Regions from separate parts of the Bacillus sp. AK128 genome, predicted to be linked through region 2. Evidence: a T-box and tRNA genes for the amino acid it is inferred to sense, from the RefSeq annotation. Region 2 holds a T-box; the other holds one or more tRNA genes.

Region 1 (6,526 bases), 1.5 Mb from region 2:
CCAGATTCTTCGAGGTATTGTTCATCACGGGAAATCAAGCTCCTTAATGATCGTTTCTTTCCAAAATGAGATAAAGCTTCTCTGATGGCTGGGCCTGTTGGGGTAATTCCACCAGATGTCAGTTTTGGAAATACAGAGGTTAATGATTCTAGTTTCGGTGTCCAATCTAGTATTTTCTCTACCTCTTTCTTTTTCCCAGGAAATACGAAGACAGAAAATCTGTTATCACCCATTCTTGCATTTAAACTAAGAGAAAGATCTAACAGAGCTTCTTTGACTGTAGGAAGTTTATTTTTCATACTAGCACTTGTATCAACTAACACTAGTACCTCTAGCTCTACCGTTTCCCCTAATTCATCAACAACCTCCATCACTTCTCCTCTTTTTTCAGGAGGCAACTCCTCCATCGAACTATTAGAACCTAATATCTGTTGAAGCTCTTTATTTACCACACCTTGTAGTGTTTGTGTCATTGCTTTACGGGTTACCATCTGTACCGTTTGTGATAAAGCCTGCGAGTAAACAACCTGACTTACTCCTCCGCCGGACATAGCAATCCCTTCAATCTCTTCCATACCTTTTTCTTCTATTGTATCCTCTTCCATTACACCGATGACATTAACAGTAATCCCTTGTTCCTTTGCGAGTGCTGCCATTGCTATCGGATCTTCCCCTTGATTTGAGCAACCATCAGTAATTAATAGAATTTGCTTTAATGTACCTTTTTTCAAGTTTCATCCCCTCCTTGATAATGTATTATCATCATGGACGAGAGCATTCTATTTTATACGTTTCTATTAGAAAATTTATATCGAAAAACTAGTAGTTTATAAAATTACCTATGCTGACTCATTACCTTTTTTTCGGTGTAAAGGTATTGCAGCCCACCTTGGTAGATTCCTTTTCATTTTCGCGACGACAACCGTCATATCGTCTTCAATCTGTCCACCTCTAGAGCGGATAACCTCCTCCATGATAATGTCTGCTACCTCTTGAGGATCATCAGTTTTAAGCTCATTAATTTTCCTCTTCATCCACATGTCGTAATTTTCAACATGCTTAGGGCCTTCAAAAATGCCATCACTCATCATGATCAATAAATCACCCGCCTTTAATTGTTCACTTACAACCTCAACATCGAACTCTTGAATAATTCCCATTGGCAGATTACTACCTTCAACCTTTATAACCTTTTCGCCTCTTTTTACAAAACTAGGAGTCGACCCAATTTTAAGGAATTTAGAACTTCCATCTTGCAAATCAATCATCGCTAAATCAAGAGTTGTAAATATTTCATCCGTTGTTCTTAATGCTAAGATTGAGTTGATCGACTTAATCGCAACTTTTTCTTCAATCCCACTTTTCAGTATTTTTTGAAGAAGTAACAGTGTTTCATTACTTTCTAAATGTGCTCTCTCTCCATTACCCATTCCATCACTAATAGCTATTGCATACTTTCCTGCACCTAATTCTATGGTGGAATAGCTATCACCTGAAACAAAGCCGCCTCCTTTTGCAGCATTGGCAATTCCTGTTTCCACAACATAGGTTTTAGCCGATCCAAAACTCACATGGCAATTCCCATTAGGATACGCTGAACATTCTTCACGCTTAACAACAATGGTCTCTTGCATAATTTCAGATAATATAGGGGCAATTAACTTCTCGCATTCCCCCCTACCATTGCAATAAGGAATACTCATTTCAATATCTACATTCCCTTGTTCAAGGCTATAAATTTCTGCATGGCCGATTTCAATCCCAAACTCTCTTAAAGCATCTAGAATTTGCTCTTCTTGAATCGTGTGGTTCTCTCGCTCACGTTGAATCTCCCTTGCAAAATCCCCCATTACCTGGGAAACTCCTAACAACTGATCAGCAACTAAGCGTCGACTGTCCTTCACCTGTTTTTTCAACTTGCGATTCGCTTGGTAAAAGGTTAACTCATGCTGAATCGCATCAATCACTTTAGTAGATTTTACACAGTATTTATCCCATTCTCTTTGGTAATTTATATTTCTATTAAGCGTTAAATCTTCAGATTCTTGCATAATTTTATGCATATGCTCATAGGTTGTATTAAAGTTTTTTGACCAACAAAAGTCTTTTTTAAAGCAGGTCTGACAAGTTTTTTCCGTAACGTTACTCAAAAAGTAGTCTATTTCCCGCTCGTCATCCTTATCATCCTGATTGATACCGTATTGGGAAAAACTGCTAGATAGCGCCTGGAAGACACTTGAAAACTGCTCAACACGGTTGGCTGTCACATCCCTGATTTTCCTTACATATTGCTGTTGTTCTGCTGAATGTTCTGCTGTACCTGGTATAAACCTTGCAATCTTGGAGATAAGAGATTGAGGCGTTGCAAAAAATAAGGAAATAGCTAGTAGGGATTCAAAAACGGTGTTTAATAGATTGGCTTGATCAGCACCATATAGACCAATTAGTAATGTACCAATTAATAGCCCAACTCCAACCCCAAACTTTTTTCCTTCTTTTAAAAGACCACCGAGTAGTCCTGAAAAGGCAAGTAAACTCATTTGGTACAAGCTTGCTACATTCGCAAGACTCAGAATTAATCCAGTTACCACCCCAACAGTAGACCCGACTGTCGCGCCTGCACAGAATGCAAAAACTAACACTAAATACCTTGAGAAAATATGTTCTATCGATAAATCATAAAAGGTCCACCCTATCGTACCTGTTAAGATCGAAGCTAATAATATAACTAACGAAATCATCTCTTCTGTCTTAAGAGCTTGTTTTCGTCTTTTCATACTAATCAAAGGGACACTTTGTAAGAAAATCATCGTGAGGATAAAGCTAAGTCCCGCTTCCACCGCTACCATTGATAAATGATAGAGTGAAAAATCTCCTGTTGTAACGGCTGTGAAAATAAGATTACCAGCAATGACCGATCCAAATACAAGATAAGGTAAAACCTTGACTAACGATGAGTTGAATCTAGTAATAATTAACCGGGCAGTTAAAAATAGTAGAATCGTAAGTAGGACAAGCCCACCTTTTTCAAATCCAATAGTAGCAGCTCCCGCAATTAGAGAAATCATCGCAAGTATCGACTTGTCCCTTTTCATGGTAAACACAGCTGCAAAATAAGGAACAGTAAACGGCATGATTTGCTCTAGTATCAATGCTCTTCCAAGTAGAAAGCCTATTATTATCAGCAGTAAACCTTTTTGAAACAATATACTTTCAACTGTGGTTTGTAGCCTGTTTATTCCATGTGACAAAGAATTTTGCACTCGATCGACAACTGTTACTTGTGCGACTACCTCGGTAACATTCCTTCCTGTTTCGTGCATAATATCTCCCCCAGCGAATATAGTTGATTGTAATTATATCGAACGAATTTTTAGTATTTTGTCAAAAGAACAAGACAAGCCCAAAGAATCGTTCGACTATTTTCACTTAAAGAGAACAGAATTTGGGGTATTTTTCATAAAATAGCACTATTTCAATTGGGAAGAACAAAAAAAGAGACAACAAAAAAACTGTATCTTTTTTAAAAGATACAGTTTTTTTAGGATAGCGGCGGAGGGAGTCGAACCCACGACCTCACGGGTATGAACCGTACGCTCTAGCCAGCTGAGCTACACCGCCGTAATTAAATTGTAAGCACAATTGCTATAATACAATCGAACCCCTAATCTGTCAACAAAGATTTGTCGAGAATCAACGAAAACAACCCAATGGATAAATAATGTCGGAATATATTTGGTATAAGGAAAAGCGGAGGTGCCCCGTTTTGCCCCGACAAGTAAATGTTCCTCGAGGGCCTAGGTGCTGCAGCTAGACATACAGAAAGCGGAAGGCATCCGCTTCAACTGTAATAATAAGGAATTTCGTTGATAAAACAGTGGTTTTCGTCGATAAAATGAAAGGGTTCGGTGATAAACCTTAGAAATCGTTGATAAACTGAAAATTGCGTTGATAAAGATAGTCATTTCGTTGATAAACTACGTTTCACGCATAAATGAACTTCTACTTTAGCCTCAAATTTAGTAAACCTGGGCTAAAACTCATTAACTTATTGCAGTAACTTCAATATACGCTCAATCTTTTACTTATTTACTTATAATATCTTTAGCAGTAATGAGGTTTTCAACTAATCCTATCTCTGACTACTACCACAAAATAAAAAGAGAGCCAGAATGGCCCCCCTTATCATAGTTAGAACAACTTCTTTATATAATATTGATAGACAGCAACATGTTATCCGCGTTTTGCTCCACGTCCACCACGTTTCGATTCAGTATGACGCTTAAGGGTAGACAAACGATCCTCACTATCCTTTAAAAAGCGATTCATCTTTTGTTCGAACGTTTCTTGCTCGCGTTGGTCACGATAACCTCCACTTTGTCGGTTTGAATTACGAGGGCGCTGTGAGCTAGATGGGCGTGATGAGTTTGCTTGAGGTGGTCTTTCCTTTGCTTTTTTAATAGAAAGGCCAATCTTCCCATCCTTTTCTACATTAATGACTTTAACTTCTACTTCATCTCCAACCTTTAAGTGTTCATTAATGTCCTTAACATAGTTATCAGCTACTTCACTGATATGAACTAGCCCTGTTGAGCCACCAGGCAGCTCTATAAATGCTCCAAATTTCGTAATTCCTGTTACCTTTCCCTGTAACTTGCTGCCTACTTCGATTGACATAAAAAAATTGCTCCTCCTTAGTTTAGTCGAAAATCAAATTTTTTTTATTATACATAATCAGAAATTGTAGTGTCAATTAGACGACTCTTCATTAGGTATTGAGAAGATGATTTCATTATCCTCTGACAGGAAATAATCACGTCTTGCGATTTTTGCTATATATTCGTCATCGTTTAACTTAACAATTTCTTCCTCCAGCATGGTCTGCTGCTTTTCCATTCCTTTAAGCTCGGATTGAAGCTGATCTCTTTCTTCTAGTTTATTTTCATAAGCTGCAACTTGTGAAAGAAATGTTGAAATCATGATATAACCTAAAATACCTACTATGACACTAAATGCAGTTAAACGTCTAACCATTCCTCGACGACGATGTAAAACGAGCTTTTCTCGTTGCTCAACAATTTTATAGTAGTCTGATTGGATTTGCTTAATTTTGTCATTCTTAAATGAATCCATGCTCGTTTTGATCCTCCTAACTGCGAAACTTATTCCACCATTTTTGCCATATTACTTTGAAATTCTTTGTTTTTTCTAAAATTCCTGCTATTTTATAAAAAAAGATTTTAACCCGTTTAGGAGTGAGCTTCCAACAAAGGATTCCGATCCATTTAAAAGGTGTTATTATTAACCTGAAAATGAACAGTCCGATGGTGAGTACAAGTTTCCATAATCCGAGTAAAGAAATAACTAGCAACTGGATTATATAGCGAATTGGCTGAATGAGCAAGACTGTTATTAATCTTGCAAAAAATTTATATGTTCGAACGGCAAACATAATTAAATGTTCTAATAGTCTTTTATAGTAAGATTGGAACAAGCTTTGATAGGCTGCAAATCCACATAATAAAGCTAGAAAAACATAAAATCGAAGTTCCCCTTCATTCACCACTAATAAGGTATAGAAAATAACAAGCCCTTGAACAACCCAAAAGGCCACATCATTAATAAATACAAACCAGTTTGCACGTTCAGGCCGCTTAAGAAAGCGACCATACGTGTCTAATGCTGCTCCAACCCAATTTCCCATGCCAAACATGGCAAGCATCGTATAGAATTGGACCGTTAAACTCATCGGAATAACTTGCTAAAGAGTCCTTTAGCCTTCTCCGCGTGTTGCTCATCTAAATAGATAATATCAAAGATTCGTCCCTTTATGGATACAATCCCCTTGTCAACATCAAGGTTCTTCATCTGAAGACCCTGACCACGAATTGCTAGAATCCCCATTACCGTTTCTAGCAGAAACTCTTCATTATCAAAGCTTTCTACCTGCTTTACCCCGGTAATGTCCAATAAGCGTCTTCCTCTCATCACTACATCGTGTTCAGGAGTATTTGTTTTGTTCTGCGTTCCCATATCATAATATTGGCTCATGGAATCATCCCTCACTATTCATTGACTTTATAGTCATTATATGAGGAGATTGTTAATTTAGAACAAGCCTTCTAATAAGGAAGATCGTCTGTTGCAATTTTTTCTTCTTTGACTACCGTATACAGCTGTGTTGCCAGCTCTTTTTTTGTTGTCTCTTGAATAGAATCGATCTGAACGGTTACTAATTTTTGGCCAAAGCGAACGGTCAAGGTATCGCCTACCTTTACATTGGAGCTAGCCTTTGCCTCTATGCCATTAATAGAAATTCTCCCTTGATCAGCGACTTCTTTCGCTAACGTACGTCTTTTAATTAATCTTGACACCTTTAGAAATTTATCTAATCTCACTGTTTCCCCTTCTTTCTCTTTAGTTCTTTTCTAAAACTTTGTTGCTTTTTGATCCTCTAGTTTAGATGTGCCCTTCGTTTTTTGTACCAATTGTGTATAAAGATAGAAAAGGATGACTCTTTTCTTCT
Region 2 (6,526 bases):
GTTAGAGTTACTGATTTTAACTGAAACAAAAATAAATGGTGGGATTGTAGAAAAGTATTATCTTCCTGTTGCTAAGGTTATTCGCATAAAGCTCTCAAGAACAGAGGGAGAGGGGATACACGAATTTAGTGAACAAAGTCAGATCATTAACAGTTCCTTACGCGATTTTCGAGTCAGCCTTTTAAATTCAATAGAAAAAGCACAAAAAGATGAGGAATTTTTTAAACCTTTATTCTTTCAGATGAGTCACGCAATGCTAGATGAAGATCGAGATGAATTATATAAGGAATTAAGAGCATTGTCAGAGAAGTGGAATCAACGGATTGATAATAAAAAGTTAGATGATTGCAAAGGTGAAGAATACAATTTACTCTTATCTTTTTATAAGATGACCGAGTAGGAGGATGACGATGATGAAGAAAAGTTTTAATACTTTTTTAGTGATCTGGATTGGGCAGCTTGCTTCGGTAGTCGGTTCAGGATTAACCTCATTTTCATTAGGGGTATGGGTATTTCAAACAACTGGATCGGTTACATTGTTTTCACTCATCATCATGTCAGCTGTGTTGCCAGGGATTATTGCAGCACCTTTCGCTGGCTATATAGTGGATAAATGGAAGCGAAAATATGTGATGATTGCGGCCGATTGTTTAGCGGGCCTAAGTACGTTAGTAATTTTTATCCTATTATCAAGTGGTAATCTGGAAGCATGGCATATTTTTATTGCAGCAGCGATTTCATCCTTCAGTAGTGCCTTTCAATTACCTGCCTATCAGTCAACGATTGCTTTACTCGTCCCTAAAAAGAACCTCGGAAGAGCAAACGGCATGGTTCAAATGGCAGATTCAATTTCTATGATCATTGCCCCATTGGCAGCGGGTTTTTTACTTGGCTTTATAGGGTTAAATGGTGTTATATTAATTGACTTTATTTCATTTTTAATAGCTGTATCTACTTTGATTTTTGTTAAGTTACCTGAACTTACTAAAGACGTGAAAGTAGAGAAAGCCCCATTTATTAAGGAAGCTCTAATGGGATGGTCTTATATAAGAGAAAGACCAGCGCTTATTGGTATGTTATTTTATTTCGCTTTCGCTAATTTTTTATTAGGGTACCTAAATGTTCTACTTCAACCGCTAATATTAACCCTAGGAAGTGAAAAGGCATTAGGGGTAGTAATCTCTATTACGGGTTGTGGAATGTTAGTAGGAAGTGTGCTAATAAGTGTTTGGGGAGGAATGAAAAATCAAATAAAGCAATTTTTATTGTTTGGCTTTTTTAGTGCAATAGGTGTGAGTATAACCGGACTGGTACCATCTATTGCTGTTATCACGGTGGGAATGTTTATCACGATGATCTTATTACCTTTTGGAAATACTGCTAGTCAGACGATATGGCAAAGGAAGGTTCATCCAAATGTACAAGGAAGGGTGTTTGCACTAAGACGAATGATTGCTCTATCCTTATCACCGATTGCTTATATTACGGCAGGTCCAGTTACTGAAAAAGTCTTTAATCCTTTGATGGTTGAGGGTGGATTGTTGGCAACTAGTATAGGTGGTTTTATTGGTGTAGGAGAAGGACGAGGAATTGGATTACTCTTTCTAACATTGGGTATTTTATGGGCAGCACTAAGTATAGGATGTTATTTACATCCAAGGATTAGGAATTTAGAAGTAGAGATACCAGACGCCATTGATGATGAAGCGGGAGTCTTAACTGTAAGTTCAAAGGAACAAACTGTTGTGACTGCTGAAGTATAATAGTCTAGTTGAGGGTAATGGCATTTTCGTTTAGTTTAGCAATAATTGATTGTTCAAGGTCGTTGGAGTAAAGTCCCTTTATATCTAAAAAATCTTCTGTTTTCAGACAGAAGTGTAAATGTTCTTTCACTTCATAATAGTCTTCTTTGTTAATGAAAGAACACTGAAACAGAGAGTGTTCAACTGGATCATTTTCACACAGGTAGACGATAGTGGTGGCATTCTCGTTTTCCGTTTTATCAATTATTTTGTATGGTGAATCTCCCATGTCTTCCACCTCCTTACATGTAAGAATGGCCAGAAGTAATAAGAGAAATACCTTTATAAGGAAAAAAATATTAGGAAGTTGGAATTCTAGGAATCTACCTAGGTGTTCATTAAGTTCGACAAATTTCTTGGGAAATAAGAATAAGGGGGATTATCCCCCTTTTCTTAATATTTGAATGCTATTCAAAATCGACTAAAATCATATCACTATAAAGTTGACCTTTTTCTTTCCAGTTTAACAGTAGCCCTATTTTCTTTGTACTTGCTGGTTCATAATATTGTTGGAAAATAAAATCTTTGTCTTGAGGTAATTCGTTTATGATGACAGAAGTGAACAAAGGAAGTTTCAAGTCAAGAATCGAGCTTTCAAAATAACCATCAATCGATACCTGTTGTTTGACGTGTTCATTATTTAATACTTGAATCCAAAGTGAGTTATTATTAGGGGAATGAGGAGTTTTAATTTCCTTAATTTGGATATTTATATGATCATTATAGTGATGACAAGGAAGAGTGCATGTTTTGGCCGCAATAGAAGAAGCAGGGACCATTAAGAGTATAATAAATACCAAAGAAATAATTCTATACAAGTGTAAAATACCTCCTTTAAGTGAATTAAGTATTAGTTTTTCTAAAATGATGAGAATCTATTAGGAAAAAACAGAAATTTTTATTTGATTCAAAAAAGACTTGATTTTCACTTTGTATTCTGACAGAATATGTTAAAAGCTGTGAAGAGAAAAGTACAATACCATGTTCCTCCCCAGAGAGCTTCGGTTGGTGAAAAGAAGCAGGAACTACTATTGGAAAATGGCCTCTGAGCTGTGCACCGAGTCCTTAGGAGGTAGGCTGCAACGGGAATTGGCATCCGTTACAAATGTCACGGTATCGAGCACATTGCATTGGAGATGCTCCGTACCTGTTGAGACCAAAGGTGTAAACCATTGGTGAAAAAAGGTGGTAACACGGGGATAACCTCGTCCTTTTACAAGTGAACTTGTAAAAGGACGAGGTTTTTTTTATTCCTTTGAATACTTTATCTCATTAACGTAGTGGGGGACAGGCCCCCACTGCGTTAATAGGATAAAGCATTTTATTAAAATGTTAAATGGAGGGGTTAAGATGGCGGTGTTTATAGGAGGGGCCTGGCCCTATGCAAATGGTTCACTTCACTTGGGGCATATTTCGAGTTTACTACCTGGAGATATTTTGGCTAGGTACTTTCGTTTAAAGGGGGAAGAGGTTCTTTATGTTTCAGGAAGTGATTGTAATGGTACGCCCATTGCTATTAGAGCTAGACAGGAGGGGAGAGATCCTCGGTATATTACAGATGTCTATCATCAAGAGTTTGTAGATTGTTTTCATAAGCTTGGATTCACTTATGATTTATTTACAAGGACAGACTCTGTTAGTCATCATAAGGTGGTACAAAATATTTTTAGTAAGTTATTGGAGAAGGGGTTCATCTATAAACAAACGGTAGATCAATCATACTGTAAAGGTTGTGAGCAGTTTCTGCCTGATCGTTATGTGGAAGGTTTATGTCCACACTGCAATGCCGAAGCAAGAGGTGATCAGTGTGATAGCTGTTCCTCTATTTTAGATCCTCTAGAATTGAAAGAACGGTCATGTAAATTATGTGGTTCCCCACCTACTGTAAAAGCAACGGAGCATTTCTACTTTTCTTTATCTAGCTTTCAAAAGAAAATAAAAGACTATGTGAAAGAGGGAGAAGAAGATGAGCGGTGGAGAAGAAATGCAATTACTTTAACAAGGAGATATCTGGAGGAAGGATTACAGGACCGTGCAGTGTCACGAGACTTACCAATTGGTGTTCCTGTCCCAGTGGCAGGGTTTGAAGATAAGAAGATTTACGTATGGATTGAAGCTGTTTCAGGTTACTTATCCGCGTCAATTCAGTGGGCGGAGCTTGAGGGGAAGGACTGGAAGAAATATTGGTTAGAAAACACTAAAGCATATTATGTACATGGCAAGGACAATATTCCATTTCATACTATTATATGGCCAGCTCTTCTTCTAGGTATAGGAGACTTAAAGCTGCCCAGTCATATTATTTCGAATGAATATCTTACGATTGAACGGAAGAAATTTTCTACAAGTAAAAACTATGCAATTTGGGTGCCAGAACTATTAGAAGATTTCCATCCAGATTCAATCAGGTACTATGTAACAATCAATGCACCAGAAAAGAGAGATGCTGATTTTTCTTGGCAAGAATTTGTTCATTCTCATAACGGGGAATTATTAGGGGCTTACGGAAATTTAGTAAATAGAACATTAAAGTTTATAGAAAAATCATTTGATAGAAAGATTCCAACTGGGAAAATAGATCAAACGATTAAGGGTAGGCTAACCGAGCTGTATCATATTACAGGCAGTAAAATAGAAAAAGGTGAAATAAGATCAGCGCTAGAAGGTGTATTTGAATTGATTCGTGAAGGAAATAAATACTTTGATACTCAAAGACCCTGGATTGACTACAATGAAGACTTGGAACAGTGTAACAACACCTTATATACATGTGTTCAACTGATTGCCAACCTATCAATCCTACTTTCCCCGTTTTTACCATTTTCAACAAAACAGATAAGAGACTTTCTTCAAATAAAGAGAATCAGTTGGAAGTATATAGAGGTGGAAGCTTTATCAATTAATAAAACGTCCATTCTATTTGAAAAGATAGATCCTGAAGTGATTCAAACAGAGAGAGCGAAACTTGGTTTAAAATGAGATAGGCTTTAGCACATTAACGCAGTGGGGGTCAGGCCCCCACTGCGTTAATGTAGTAAAGGGTCAAATCGTTCATAAAATTCCTCTATATTCCTAGTGAAGTTTTATGTTAAAAGGTAGTGTGTGTTTGATATAATAGTTGGGTACATTTGTTTAGGAGGGATGCTGTATTTTAAAGGAAGCAGAGGTTTTATTGAAAAAGTATTATGGATATGACTCGTTTCGGCGTGGACAGGCTGAGGTCATAGACAAGGTTTTGTCTGGCAGAAATTCACTTGTGTTGATGCCCACAGGTGGTGGTAAGTCTGTTTGCTATCAAATTCCTGCTTTATTAATGAAAGGTATTACGATTGTTATTTCACCGTTAATTTCTCTAATGAAGGATCAGGTTGATAGTTTAAACCTGATTGATATTCCAGCGACCTATATTAATAGCTCCTTGACTCAAAAAGAGGTGAATGAGCGATTAGCTGCTGCTCAAAATGGAGAATATCAATTAATTTATGTGGCACCCGAACGTTTTGAGTCCCCTCAATTTTGCTCCTTGCTTGAAAAGCTCCATGTTGACATGATTGCGGTTGACGAAGCTCACTGTGTATCCCAATGGGGTCATGATTTCCGTCCAAGCTATCGTACGCTTTCCCAAGTAATCCAAAGTCTTCCTTCGAATCCTATCATTCTAGCATTGACGGCAACTGCAACAAATGAAGTCGTTGATGACATTTGTAAGCTTCTTTTTATCAATCAAGAGAATGTGACAGCAACAGGATTTAAACGGGATAATCTTATTCTTTCGGTCGAAAAGGGCGTCGATAAATTAGCGTTTATTAAGAACTATGTTTCAAAAAATAATGGCAAGCCAGGAATTATATATGCTTCTACACGTAAAGACGTTGATAAGGTACATGGATTTTTAGCTAAGCAAGGGTATTTAGTATCTAAATATCATGCTGGTCTTAATGAAGAAGCAAGAAAAATGGCGCAAGAGGCGTTTTTATTTGATCAAACTGACATAATGGTAGCTACCAACGCATTTGGGATGGGAATCAATAAATCAAATGTTAGATTTGTTATCCATTATCAGGTACCTAGAAATATTGAATCCTACTACCAAGAAGCAGGAAGAGCAGGAAGGGATGGAGAGTTAAGTGAATGCGTGGTTCTCTATGCTCCACAGGACTCTCATCTTCAAAAGTTCCTAATTGAACAAACACTTCTTAGTCCTGATTTAAAACAACAAGAGTATAAAAAGCTGCAAACGATGATTGATTTTTGTCATACCGAACAATGTCTTCAGGTTCATCTACTACAATATTTTAGTAATGATCAAGACTATGAATCATGCGATAGCTGTTCGAACTGTAAGGATCATCGCGAGAAAATAGATATAACGAAGGATGCCCAAATTATTTTTTCATGTATAAAAAGAATGAATGAGAGGTTTGGCATCACTCTTGTTTCTCAAGTATTAAAAGGATCAAAGAATAAGAGAGTGCTAGAACTTGGCTTTCAAAAGCTTTCTACGTATGGACTTCTTTCAAAGTACCCAGAGAAAGAAATCAGTGCAATGATTCAGTATCTTATAGCAGAAGGATTTCTCTCACTGTCGGAAGGTCAATATCCTGTTGTATCTCTAAATAAAGAATCTATTCCCGTCCTAGTGGGAGAAGTACAGGTTTTCAAGAGGGCAACAAGGATTCAAAACCAAAATACCCATATAGAAACAAACGAAGGTCTGTTCAACC

Evidence for each region. A T-box is a leader RNA that pairs with one kind of tRNA and senses whether it is charged. The one in region 2 lies ahead of metG (methionine--tRNA ligase), so its partner is inferred to be a tRNA-Met.
Region 1: it has a tRNA-Met gene. The T-box ahead of metG (methionine--tRNA ligase) is inferred to sense a tRNA for this amino acid. The anticodon was not compared.

Annotation. Positions count from the first base shown of each region.
Region 1 covers NZ_CP096379.1:4,633,285-4,639,810, forward strand. The annotation lists gene M1D60_RS23235 (protein kinase domain-containing protein) at 1-28, opposite strand, end outside; gene M1D60_RS23240 (VWA domain-containing protein) at 1-731, opposite strand, end outside; gene spoIIE (stage II sporulation protein E) at 840-3,323, opposite strand; tRNA gene M1D60_RS23250 (tRNA-Met) at 3,548-3,621, opposite strand; gene M1D60_RS23255 (S1 domain-containing RNA-binding protein) at 4,234-4,677, opposite strand; gene M1D60_RS23260 (FtsB family cell division protein) at 4,750-5,133, opposite strand; gene yabQ (spore cortex biosynthesis protein YabQ) at 5,150-5,749, opposite strand; gene yabP (sporulation protein YabP) at 5,746-6,051, opposite strand; gene M1D60_RS23275 (RNA-binding S4 domain-containing protein) at 6,123-6,398, opposite strand.
Region 2 covers NZ_CP096379.1:3,150,536-3,157,061, reverse strand. The annotation lists gene M1D60_RS15815 (ArsR/SmtB family transcription factor) at 1-400, shown strand, start outside; gene M1D60_RS15810 (MFS transporter) at 411-1,763, shown strand; gene M1D60_RS15805 (hypothetical protein) at 1,768-2,031, opposite strand; gene M1D60_RS15800 (hypothetical protein) at 2,210-2,620, opposite strand; T-box leader at 2,753-3,018, shown strand; gene metG (methionine--tRNA ligase) at 3,153-4,781, shown strand; gene recQ (DNA helicase RecQ) at 4,975-6,526, shown strand, end outside.